One region of the Idiomarina sp. UBA4520 genome, then DNA from elsewhere that is predicted to be linked to it. Evidence: predicted binding sites of a transcription regulator. Region 1 holds the regulator's gene; each other region holds the start of a gene.
The links. The regulator MetJ, encoded in region 1, represses methionine synthesis genes. The targets are predictions, from matches to a motif close to TAGACGTCTAGACGTCTA.
Positions count from the first base shown of each region.

Region 1 (4,266 bases):
TCGTTCTACCCGCACCGAAGACTTGCTGGTTGACGTATGTTCAGAGTGCCACCCATTCTACACTGGTAAGCAACGTGTAATGGACACTGGTGGTCGTGTCGACAAATTTAAGAAGCGTTTTGGCGCTCTGGGCAAGAAATAAGCCTAAGAAAAGCTATAGAAAACGCTACTTTAGAGTAGATTTATTAGAAAAGGCGCTAAACAGCGCCTTTTTTGTTTCCCGCACCGCTGAAAAGCCTATTGTTAAAGAAAAGTTAACCGGTGTACTTTTAACCACCCTAAAAGTTTACTGCCAGCTAACTTACGGGAGGTATGATTTGTTTCTTCACTGAGAAGCGATAGACTGTCATTATTCTCAGTAACGCAAATTGGGCAACGCACCTCATGACTGACTTTCGCCAACAGGCACTGGACTACCACGAATACCCAACCCCCGGAAAAATATCGGTTGAGCTCACCACCCCCGCTGAAACCAGTAAAGACTTAGCATTGGCATACAGCCCAGGTGTTGCCGAGCCCGTGCGAGAAATAGCACAAGACCCGGACAATGCCTATCGTTACACCGCAAAAGGCAATATGGTCGCGGTTATTTCCAACGGCACCGCTATTCTTGGTTTAGGTAACTTAGGTCCGTTAGCCTCTAAGCCGGTTATGGAAGGTAAAGCGCTGTTGTTCAAGCGCTTCGCCGGGCTGGACTCAATAGATATTGAGGTGAGTCACCGCACCACACAGGACTTTATCAATACGGTCGCTAACATTGCCGATACCTTCGGTGGTATTAACTTAGAAGATATTAAAGCGCCCGAGTGCTTCGAAATTGAACAAGCGCTAATTGAACGCTGTAATGTCCCGGTTTTTCACGATGATCAGCACGGTACCGCCATTGTTACCGCTGCCGGTATGCTCAACGCACTGGAAATTCAGGGTAAAAAACTGGCTGACTCACGCATTGTTTGTTTAGGTGCCGGCGCTGCCGCTATTGCTTGTATGGAGTTGCTGATTAAATGCGGCGCTCAGCGCGAGCACATTTATATGCTCGACTCAAAAGGCGTTATTCATACACGCCGCGACGACTTAAATGAGTACAAGCAACTGTTTGCAAACAACACCGACAAGCGCACATTAAAAGACGTTATTGACGGTGCAGATATTTTCGTTGGCGTGTCGGGCCCCGATTTATTAAGCCCGGAAGAGTTAAAACTCATGGCACCCAACCCGGTTATATTTGCCTGCTCTAACCCTGACCCGGAAATTAAACCTGAAGTAGCAATGGCTGCGCGAGATGACCTTATTATGGGGACAGGTCGCTCTGACTATCCAAATCAGGTTAATAACGTACTTTGCTTTCCGTTTATGTTCCGTGGGGCGTTAGACGTACGGGCTACCGCTATTAATGACGAAATGAAAGTAGCGGCGGTAGAAGCCATTCGCCAACTCGCCAAAGAAGAAGTGCCCGAGTCGGTACTGAAAGGCGCAGGTGAGAAATCGCTAACCTTCGGCAGAGACTACATTATTCCTAAGCCAATTGACCCACGTTTATGTCAGCGTGTCGCCCGCGCAGTTGCGGAGGCCGCAGTGAAGTCCGGCGTCGCCAAAATCGATATGCCGGACAATTATATGATGGATTAATCGTCCAATTCGTCGTCGGTGGGGATGGGCAAACCACGTTTTTCCAGCTCATCTCGCACCGCTTTTGGTATTTTCTCAGGGTTCGTTTTTTTCAAGTCATCGTCTGTGGGTAACGGCTGCCCCGTAAAAGCGTGTAAAAAAGCCTCACACAGTAGTTCGCTGTTGGTAGCATGGCGCAAATTGTTAACCTGACGGCGAGTTCGCTCATCCGTAAGAACTTTCAGTACGCGGGTCGGAATAGACACCGTCACTTTTTTTACCTGTTGGCTCTTACGACCATGTTCAGCGTATGGGTAGATGTATTCACCGTTCCACTTCATTATTTTTGCCCTGCGTTATAACAAAACCACATAAGTTATATTGAATTGTACCCAACTGAGCCGCCCCGTCAATTTTTATCCGTCTAGATGGCTAAAAATTGCTGACATTTGCGTCACAATATTTTAGCCTTAGGGAAACAGCGCTTTCCAAAGCCACAGTAGACGCAGAGTTATTAAGGAAAAAGGGATGACAGACGTACCGATCACTGACGCAGAAAAACAAAACGTGGCTGACAGCGTGCAAGTACATAAATTTGGCGGCAGCAGCTTAGCAGACGCATTCTGTTACCGCCGCGTTGCGCGTATTGTAACAGAATACGCCGGCGCCAGTGATCTCGTTGTGGTTTCGGCGGCTGGCGACACCACCAACCGCATACTTGCCATTATTAACGCCAAAGACAATCCAGGCGACACGGCATCTATTTTACTTGACCAACTCGAGCAGTTTCAGCAGGGGCTTATTACAGAGTTATTAAGCGGTGATTTGGCTGAACGTTTGCTTGAGCAGTCACGCAAGGACTTTGCCCGTTGGCGTCAATGGCTGGCCGGCGAAGAAATAATAACGCACAACGCAGAGCTTTTATCTTACGGTGAGCTCTGGTCTGCCCGCTTACTGGCGGCTTTACTGCAAAAGCAAGGTACACGTGCCGACTACATCGATGCCCGTGACTTTTTATTAGCCGCCGATGCCCCTGAACCCGTTATTCAGGTCGAAAAATCACGCGAGAATTTGCTCAAACGTGTCGCGCCGCACTCAGGCACCCGTTTTATTGTCACTGGCTTTATCGCACGCGGTTTAAATGGCGAAAGCCTGACATTGGGTCGTAACGGCAGTGACTACTCCGCTACCTTGGTCGGCAGTTTGCTCGACGTAAAACAAGTCACGATTTGGAAAGACGTTGCCGGTGTTTATTCCGCCGATCCGCGCAAAGTCGAACGAGTTGTCAGTCTACCAACGCTCGACTGGACCGAAGCCGAAGAATTGGCTCGTCTGGGCAGCCCGGTTCTGCACCCCAGAACCTTTCAGCCGGTCGACCGTAACCGCATGGTCATTTCCGTTCGTTCCAGTTTGAAAGTGGAAAACCAGAAAACCCGCATTGGTCAGTTCCACGACACAGAGCCTCGCGGCAAAGTATTCACGTCGCTTTCTGAAGTGTTGCTGTTTAAAGTACAGCTGCACGACAAAGCGCTTGTTAAAAAGCTCGACGAGCTGGACTTAACGCCACTAGTCAGCTGGGTAGAGCCGGAAAATCACACTCAATATTTAGTCTTTCACCAAAACCATGCCGACTACCTTAACGAGTGGCTCGACAAGGTCGATGCCAACGATGCCATTACACAAATTCGCGGCTACTCAATGTTGGCCATTGTGGGCAATCGCATTCAGGAAACCGATCAGTTTTCGACCTTCAAACTGCAACTGTCTGAGCAAAAAGTACGTCGCTTCGTACTCAGTGAAAAAGGTGATTCTGCCGTTGCTATTTTAGAGCAATCACTCGACAGCCGACTGCTTAACCGCCTGCACAGCCAGCTCTTTAACTATCGCCGCAGTTTGGGTGTTTTAGTGATTGGTCGCGGCAATATTGGCAGTGCCTGGCTCGAGTTGTTCCGTCAACAGCGTGACCGCATTAACCAAGTCATGGACGTACGGGTTATTGGCATTGCTAACTCACGCCAGCTTTGGCTGGATTACAACGGGGTCGACTTAGGTGAGTGGGCCAGCGACTTTGACCGTTTGGCACGCCCTTATGTGTTAACCGAACTGCTAAGAGAGCTACCTAACGCGCCTTATGACGAACTTGTCGTTATTGATTTAACCGATGCCAAACAGATAGCGCAACTGTACCCAAGCTTGTTTGCCAACGGCATGCACATTATTAGCGCCAACAAGCGCGCAGGCTCGGCCGACGAGGCTTTGTACCGCGAAATACGCACCATTCAACACGAGTACAAACGCGAGTGGCTATACAACACCACGGTTGGCGCCGGGCTTCCGCTTAACTATGCCATTAACGACCTGCGTAACTCAGGCGATGAAATTCGCAGTATTTCGGGCATATTCTCCGGCACAATGTCCTGGTTGTTCGAAAACTTCACCAAAGGCGTCAACTTTAGTGACTTAGTCAAAGAAGCCAAGACCCGAGGTTACACCGAGCCGGATCCACGCGAGGATCTCTCCTGTCAGGACTTAGTCCGAAAACTGCTTATTCTTGCGCGCGAAATTGGCTTAAAACTCGACTGGCAGGACATACAGGTTCAGTCGCTGGTGCCAGAGCATTTGCGGGATATATCTGCTGCTGAGTTTATGGATAAAGTA
Region 1 is NZ_DGMK01000022.1:23,031-27,296, reverse strand. It holds gene rpmE (50S ribosomal protein L31) at 1-142, shown strand, start outside; gene B3850_RS11025 (malic enzyme-like NAD(P)-binding protein) at 385-1,629, shown strand; gene metJ (met regulon transcriptional regulator MetJ) at 1,626-1,949, opposite strand; gene B3850_RS11015 (bifunctional aspartate kinase/homoserine dehydrogenase II) at 2,137-4,266, shown strand, end outside.

Region 2 (4,266 bases), on a different contig from region 1:
TCCGGAAGTTCGCCATTCAGTCGGCGCTGTAACTCTTTTGCAAGTTCCGGGTGCTCTTGTTCATAGGCTACCCAGCGCTTGTTCCACGATGACTCCACCGCAGCGCCTTTGTCTTTTGCTGACCACTGCTGATAGACATCAGCAGGGATTTCAAAGGCATCGTGCGACCAGTTCAACTGCTTGCGAGTAGCTTTAATTTCATCGTCACCCAGAGGTGCTCCGTGACAGCTTTCAGAGCCTTGCTTATTCGGCGAGCCAAAGCCTATAACGGTTTTACAAATAATCAGTGTTGGCTTCTCAGTTTCTGAGCGTGCTTCTTCAATAGCTTGTGTAATTGCTTGTGCGTCATGACCGTCAATCGCTTCAATAACCTGCCAGCCATAAGACTCAAAACGCTTAGCGGTATTGTCGGTAAACCAGCCTTCAACTTCACCGTCAATTGAAATACCGTTGTCGTCGTAAAACGCGATCAGCTTGCCAAGACCCAGAGTGCCTGCCAGCGAGCAAACCTCGTGAGAAATACCTTCCATCAAGCAGCCGTCACCCAGGAATGTGTATGTGTGATGGTCGATAATATTGTGGTTTTCGCGATTAAATTGTGCCGCAAGTACTTTCTCTGCCAACGCCATACCAACAGCATTAGCAATACCCTGACCCAAAGGGCCGGTCGTCGTTTCAATACCAGGGGTATAACCATACTCGGGGTGGCCAGGGGTTTTAGAATCCAGCTGACGGAATTGTTTTAAATCATCAATGCTTAAGTCGTAACCCGTCAAATGCAGCAATGAGTATATCAACATAGAGCCATGACCGTTCGACAGCACAAAGCGGTCGCGATCAGCCCAGTCCGGGTTATTCGGGTTATGCTTTAGGTAGTCACGCCACAGCACTTCTGCGATATCTGCCATGCCCATTGGCGCGCCGGGGTGTCCCGACTTGGCTTTTTGAACTGCGTCCATGCTGAGTGCACGGATGGCATTGGCGAGATATTGACGATCTAACATGAAAAACCCCCTGAGGATGAAGAGCAACTTGCGATGCGCGTATTCTCCACATTTCAGGGGGTACAAGCAAATTTATTGGTTAATTTCTGGCTAAATATCGGCCTGTAAATCGGCAGCCTTGTCCGTTTGTTCCCATGGCAAGCCATCACGACCAAAGTGCCCGTATGCCGCTGTTTGCTTATAAATAGGACGCTCTAAGTCGAGCATTTTAATCAAGCCATAAGGACGTAAATCAAAATGACGGCGCACCAGTGCAATTAATTGCTCCTCTGAGTGCTTAGACGTACCGAAGGTATCAATGCTAATAGAGGTCGGTTCAGCAACACCAATAGCGTAAGAAATTTGCAATTCGCAACGCTCTGCTAAACCGGCTGCAACCAGGTTTTTAGCAACATAGCGGGCAGCATAAGCCGCACTACGGTCAACTTTTGACGGGTCTTTACCTGAGAAAGCACCACCACCGTGACGTGCCATACCGCCATAGGTGTCGACAATGATCTTACGACCCGTCAAACCACAGTCACCCATAGGTCCGCCAACAACAAAGCGTCCGGTTGGGTTAATATGGAATTGCGTGTCTTTGGAAATCCACTGCTCCGGCAATACCGGTTTAATAATTTCTTCCATCACCGCTTCACGCAAAGTTTCCTGAGTAATGTCTTCTCTGTGTTGCGTTGACAGAACCACAGTATCAATGGCGACGGGCTTGCCGTTCTCATAAACAAAAGTCAGCTGGCTTTTAGCGTCAGGGCGTAACCAGTCCAGCGTGCCGTTGTTACGCACTTCCGACTGACGTTGCATCACTCGATGCGCATAAGTAATTGGTGCAGGCATTAGAACGGAGGTTTCGTTCGAGGCATAGCCAAACATCAGCCCCTGGTCACCTGCGCCCTGTTCTTCAGGGTGAGCACGGTCGACGCCCTGATTAATATCGCCACTTTGCTTGCCTATGGCGTTTAAAACCGCACATGACGCACCGTCAAACCCCATATCGGAATGTCGATAGCCGATGTCTTTGACGGTTTGACGAGCCAGGTCTTCAACATCAACCCAGGCTTTTGTTGAAATTTCACCGCCAACCAGCACCATGCCGGTTTTAACGTAAGTTTCACAAGCAACACGGGCTTTAGGATCTTTTGCTAAAATGGCGTCTAAAACCGCATCAGATATCTGGTCGGCAATTTTGTCCGGATGCCCTTCGGACACTGACTCTGAAGTAAACAGGTGACGTGACATATGCCCACTATTCCTTTATTTTGATGAAATCACTCAATACTGGTTGCATAATGTAACCGATCACTCTGTTTTTTTCTACTTCTGGACGTCTAAAAGTCCGAATAAGGCAAATAGCATGCGAGTACCGCGGATCTATCACCCTGATCCCATCGACCTAAACGTTGAAGCCGAACTGAGTGCTGACGGTTTTCAACACTTGATCAAAGTGCTGCGTTTAAACGTAAACGATAGCATTGTCCTGTTCAATGGGGACGGCAAAAACTACCCGGCAACCATCACTCATGTTGCGAAAAAGTCTGCGTCCTTTAAGGCAACCGCAGCCGAAGCGAACGATATTGAATCTCCGGTTCATGTGCACTTAGGACAAGTTATTTCGCGTGGCGACCGTATGGACTTCGTGTTGCAAAAATCAGTGGAACTGGGGGTCAGCGAAATTACGCCGTTGTTTAGCGAGCGCTGCGGCGTAAAGCTCAGCGGTGACAGGCTCGAAAAAAAACAGCAACAATGGCAGAAAATAGTGCGCTCGGCTTGTGAGCAGTGCGGCCGCAGTGTAGTACCGGACGTTAAACCGGCACAGACGCTAGAAAACTTTATAAACAACAGCTTTGACGGCTTGCGGTTAACGCTCGATCCAACAGCAGAACAGCCGCTGTCATCTTATACTCAAGCTGACAAGGGTATTCAGTTACTGATTGGTCCCGAAGGCGGTTTTACCGATGACGAAGTCAGCAACGCGGCAAGCCAGGGCTTTAAACCCATGAAGTTAGGCCCAAGAATATTAAGAACAGAAACCGCAGCGCTCTCTGCTTTAACCGCTGTGCAGTATCAGTTTGGCGATTTACGCTAAAGGAGTTTATATGAAAAAGTTAGCAATGGTGATGGACCCTATCGCCGACGTAAAGACCGAGAAAGATACCAGCTTCCGCTTATTACTCGAGGCACAAGCGCGCGGCTATCAATGCTTCTACCTGGAGCTGGGCGACTTAGTTATCGACAACGGAAACCCGATGGCGTTCGCACAGGAGGTCACTGTCCGCGACCAAAAAACTGACTTTTATGACCTTGGTGACAGCGAATACCTGCCTTTGGAAAGCTTCGATGTCATTATGATGCGCAAAGATCCGCCGTTTGACAGCGAATTCCTTTATGCCACGCACATATTAGAGCTTGCCGAACATCGTGGCAGCCTGGTAGTGAATAAGCCGCAAAGCCTTCGTGACTGTAATGAAAAGCTGTTCACCTCGTGGTTTGCGGACGCTATTGCTGACACCGTGGTCAGTGCCCGTGCAGACGTTATAAAAGCATTCCACAAAAAGCACGGCGATGTCATTTTGAAGCCGTTGGACGGCATGGGCGGCGCTTCAATTTTTAAAGTCACCGAAGACGGTAACAACCTGAGCGTTATTATTGAGACCCTCACCGAGAAAGGCCAGCGCTACGCCATGGCTCAGAAATATTTGCCGGAAATTAAAGACGGTGACAAGCGCATTCTGATTATTGATGGTGAGCCGGTGCCTTACTCATTAGCTCGTATTCCCAGCGCCGGTGAAACTCGCGGTAATTTAGCGGCAGGCGGCAGCGGTCGCGCACAGCCGCTTTCCGACAGTGACTGGGCGCTAGCACGTAAAGTTGGACCTGAACTGAAAAAAAGAGGCCTTATTTTGGTTGGTCTGGATGTCATTGGCGACCGTATAACAGAAATAAACGTAACCAGCCCAACCTGCATGCGGGAAATTGAAAACGCTTACGATATCAATATTGCCGAATTGGTGTTTGAAGCTGCCGAGTCGAAATTAAATTGAATTTCCTCTTTGCGCCCCCATATCGAAAGTAGAGATTATCGTTAAGGAGTCGGTGAATCGATGAACAGCTTACAAAACCATTTTTTGATAGCAACACCCATGCTAAACGATCCAGCGTTTAAACGGACCGTTACCTACATTTGTGAGCACAATGAAGAGGGCGCTATGGGGCTGGTCATTAATCAGCCTGCGGAGCTCAGCGTAACGTCGTTACTGGATAAATT
Region 2 is NZ_DGMK01000002.1:58,829-63,094, reverse strand. It holds gene tkt (transketolase) at 1-1,004, opposite strand, end outside; gene metK (methionine adenosyltransferase) at 1,095-2,240, opposite strand; gene B3850_RS00625 (16S rRNA (uracil(1498)-N(3))-methyltransferase) at 2,356-3,087, shown strand; gene gshB (glutathione synthase) at 3,098-4,042, shown strand; gene B3850_RS00615 (YqgE/AlgH family protein) at 4,103-4,266, shown strand, end outside.
Region 2: the regulator MetJ is predicted to act here: its motif matches at 2,323-2,340, upstream of metK (methionine adenosyltransferase).

Region 3 (4,266 bases), on a different contig from region 1:
CAAGTCTTACTTTATCGAAATACCCGAGCGCTTTTTCCCATTCTCCAGCCATACACAATGCAACCGCATAGTTGTTATACAATGCACCGCTCATAGGTTGCCATGATAATGCCTGTTGGTAAAGTGACAAAGCAGAATCTGTCTCATTTGCCGCTAAATGCCACTGCGCCAGCGCAAATAAGGCATTTAACGAACGGGGATTACGTTTCATTGCTGCTTGCAAGTGCGGTTTCGCGAGCTCGAGTCTACCCTTGTTTAGGTAAGCTACACCAAGCTGTAACCGTACGTCTTTACTTACAGGCAATGGGTCATTGGAACTGGCGGTACAACCCATCAACGCCAGTGCTATCAATAGCAAAGCGGCTCGCATTATCACACTCCTTGTGGTTGCGATTCAGTGTTTTTACGAAGTCTTTACGGCAATAGCGTCGCCGCCGCGCTGCATTTGCTGACGCTTAAGAATACGTTTAGTGCGGTCTATGACATCACCAACTAGCTGACCGCAGGCGGCGTCAATGTCGTCACCACGCGTTTTACGAACCATAACGGTAAAGCCGTATTCCATAAGCACTTTAGCAAAGCGGTCAATACGCGAATTGCTTGAACGCCCGTAATCTGACCCCGGGAACGGATTAAACGGAATTAAGTTTATTTTACTCGGGGTATCTTTTAGTGTTTTTGCCAGCTCATGTGCTTGATCTGTTGAGTCATTCACATGGTCCAGCATGACGTATTCAACCGTGACTTTATGTTGAGCTTTAGACTGTTCAACATAGCGTCGGCTGGACGCCAGAAATTCTTCAATATCGTATTTTTTATTGATGGGTACTATTTCATTACGCAGCTCGTCGTTTGGTGCGTGCAGAGAAATAGCCAACATCACATCAATGCGTTCGCGCAGTTTTTCAAGCGCAGGAACCACACCCGATGTACTTAACGTCACACGGCGCTTTGACAGGCCAAAACCAAAGTCATCCAGCATTAACTCCATTGCCGGAACCACATTGTTTAAGTTCAGCAGAGGTTCACCCATGCCCATCATGACAACGTTAGTAACAGGTTTAATACCCGTTTTACCGTAAGCACCCAGTAACTGGTTTACTCGCCATACCTGGCCAATAATTTCCGCAACCGTTAGGTTACGGTTAAAACCTTGTGCGCCGGTAGAGCAGAAAGTGCACTCAAGAGCACAGCCTACCTGAGAGGACACACAAAGAGTTGCGCGATCGCGCTCCGGAATCCAGACCGTTTCCACGTCCTGGCCGTCAAACAACGTCATTGCAAACTTGATGGTGCCGTCTGATGACTGCTGTTGTTCACGAATTTCCGGTGCGCGTATCTCGGCAACTTGCTTGAGCTTTTCACGCAATTTCTTGTTGAGGTTCGACATATCGTCGAAGTCATCAACACAAAAATGATACAACCATTTCATAACCTGATCGGCACGAAATGGCTTCTCTCCCATCTCGCGGAAGAACTCTCTCATTCCTTCGCGATTCAGGTCGAGTAAATTCACTTTTTTATCAATTGCGTTGGTCATAAAGCTCCGTTCTTAGCGTGTACGTGGGCAGATTTCTTCGTCGCTGAAGAAGTATGCGATTTCGCGCGCAGCTGTTTCAGTTGCGTCTGAACCGTGTACCGCATTTTCGTCGATAGTTTCAGCATAGTCGGCACGCAGGGTTCCTGCCAGTGCTTCAGCTGGGTTTGTTGCGCCCATGATTTCACGGTTTTTCAATACTGCATTTTCGCCTTCAAGTACTTGAACAACGATAGGGCCAGATGTCATGAACTCAACCAAAGCGCCAAAGAAAGGGCGTTCTTTATGTTCAGCATAGAAGCCTTCTGCTTGTTCTTTGCTTAAGTGCATCATTTTTGATGCAACAATGCGAAGACCAGCAGACTCAAAACGGTTGTAGATAGCGCCGATAAGGTTTTTAGCAACCGCATCAGGCTTGATGATTGATAAAGTGCGCTCTAAAGCCATGTGTATTCACTCCAATAAAGATAGGAAAAATTAGTCGCGCGGATTATACGTGAGAATGCGTTTGAGATCGAATCCATAATGATTGTTTTTTCGTTCATTCTGATTTAGCATGACAAAACAAATTAGCCATATAGACGTCTATTTAACTTTCAAATAGACAAAGAGGAGTAAATCATGGCAGCGAACAAAACTGAGCAAGCAACTCTCGGCGGCGGGTGTTTCTGGTGCGTGGAATCCGCTTTCTTACAAGTAAAAGGGATTGAATCGGTGAAATCCGGTTACACCGGCGGTCACACTGAAAACCCAACCTATGAGCAAGTTTGTACCGGTGACACGGGTCATGCCGAAGTCGCGCAACTCACCTATGATCCTGAGCAAATCTCTTACCGTCAAATCTTAGAAATCTTTTTTACGCTGCACGACCCGACACAGGTGAACCGTCAAGGTAACGACGTTGGCACTCAATACCGTACGTCAATTTTTTACCACGACGAAGCACAAAAGCAGGAAGCCGAAAGCATTATTGCGGAGTTAGAAAACGATGGTGCCTTCGCTGACCCAATAGTCACCGAAGTGACCAAGCTGGATACCTTTTACCCAGCCGAGGACTATCACGAAAACTACTATGCAAGAAATCCGGAAAATCCGTATTGCCAAGCGGTTATTTCACCGAAACTGGCGAAGTTCCGGAAAACGTTTTCAGGATTATTAAAAGACTAACGCTGCGCCAGGGTCTTATAGGTCGTCAAAATGTGTTCAACCGCATGCTCAATATCAGCTGCGGTTGTGCTACGGCCAAAACTGAAACGCAGTGAAGCATGAGCCAACTCATCGCTGACACCAATAGCCCGCAGAACATACGAAGGTTCAACACTGGCCGAGGTGCACGCCGAGCCTGAGGATACAGCCACGTCTTTAAGCGACATGAGCAGCAACTCGCCTTCAACATTAGCGAATTGTAAGTTCACAATATGAGGTACTCGTTGCGTGTCGCTGCCATTAAGCTTAATGCCCTCTTCCGCCAGTAACGGCGACAAAAACTGCTGACGCAAACTTTCAAAATGTTCAATATCGGTACCGAGCTTTTCAGCCGCAAGCTCTGCCGCCACACCCATACCTACAATTTGGTGCGTTGCCAAAGTGCCTGAGCGCATTCCCCGCTCGTGACCACCACCGTGCATTTGTGCGGCAATACGAACGCGCGGCTGGCGACGTACATACAACGCGCCAATGCCTTTCGGACCATACATTTTATGCGCAGAAATCGACATTAAGTCGACCGGTGCGCTGGACATATCAATAGGTAACTTACCGGCGGCTTGCGCTGCATCAACATGAAACAAGGTACCGTTCTCACGACAAACGGAGCCAATAGCGTTTATATCCTGAATAACACCAATCTCGTTATTGACCCACATAACACTGGCCAGAATAGTGTCTTCGCGCAGTGCCGAACGAAGCTCATCCAAGTCGATAAGACCGTCTTCTTTAACGTCTAAATAAGTGACTTCGAAGCCTTCTTTTTCAAGCTGTGCACAAGGGTCAAGCACGGCTTTGTGTTCAGTTTTCACCGAAACAATGTGCTTACCTTTGTCGGCATGAAAATGCGCAACACCTTTCAAAGCCAGGTTATCCGACTCGGTTGCGCCAGAGGTAAAAACAATTTCGCGAGCATCGGCATGAATTAAGTCGGCGACTTGGTGCCGTGCAATATCGACAAGCTCTTCCGCTTGCCAGCCATATTTATGAGAACGCGAGGCAGGGTTTCCAAACACCCCGTCCATGGTTAAGCAAGTTGCCATTTTTTCTGCCGCTTCAGGCGCTACTGGCGTAGTGGCGGCATAATCCATGTAGATGGGTTGTTTAGGCACGAAGGTCCTCCTGGTAAGTGCCGTTACAGTTGGCAGTTAACTTTTATGTCTTCGTCCGATGCATGGCGTAAATGCTGGCGTTGCATAACGTCGCCTACATCTGAGTTTTTCATTAGCTCAGCAAGGGTAATTCCGTCTAAAAAGTCAGAAATTCGATCGCTCAAACCTTCCCACAATGAGTGCGTCAGACAACGCTCGCCACCTTGGCAGTTGGCTTTACCCTGGCATCGCGTTGCATCAATTGACTCATCGACCGCATGAATAACCGAACCCACCGATATGTCACCCGGCTCACGTCCCAGTCGGTAACCACCGCCAGGACCCCGAACACTGTCAACCAAACCGTGTTTACGCAAACGTGCAAACAATTGCTCTAAATACGACAAGGAAATGCCCTGACGTTCTGAAATA
Region 3 is NZ_DGMK01000021.1:149,800-154,065, forward strand. It holds gene B3850_RS10810 (tetratricopeptide repeat protein) at 1-370, opposite strand, end outside; gene B3850_RS10815 (bifunctional tRNA (adenosine(37)-C2)-methyltransferase TrmG/ribosomal RNA large subunit methyltransferase RlmN) at 404-1,540, opposite strand; gene ndk (nucleoside-diphosphate kinase) at 1,553-1,984, opposite strand; gene msrA (peptide-methionine (S)-S-oxide reductase MsrA) at 2,159-2,704, shown strand; gene B3850_RS10830 (IscS subfamily cysteine desulfurase) at 2,701-3,834, opposite strand; gene iscR (Fe-S cluster assembly transcriptional regulator IscR) at 3,879-4,266, opposite strand, start outside.
Region 3: the regulator MetJ is predicted to act here: its motif matches at 2,108-2,125, upstream of msrA (peptide-methionine (S)-S-oxide reductase MsrA).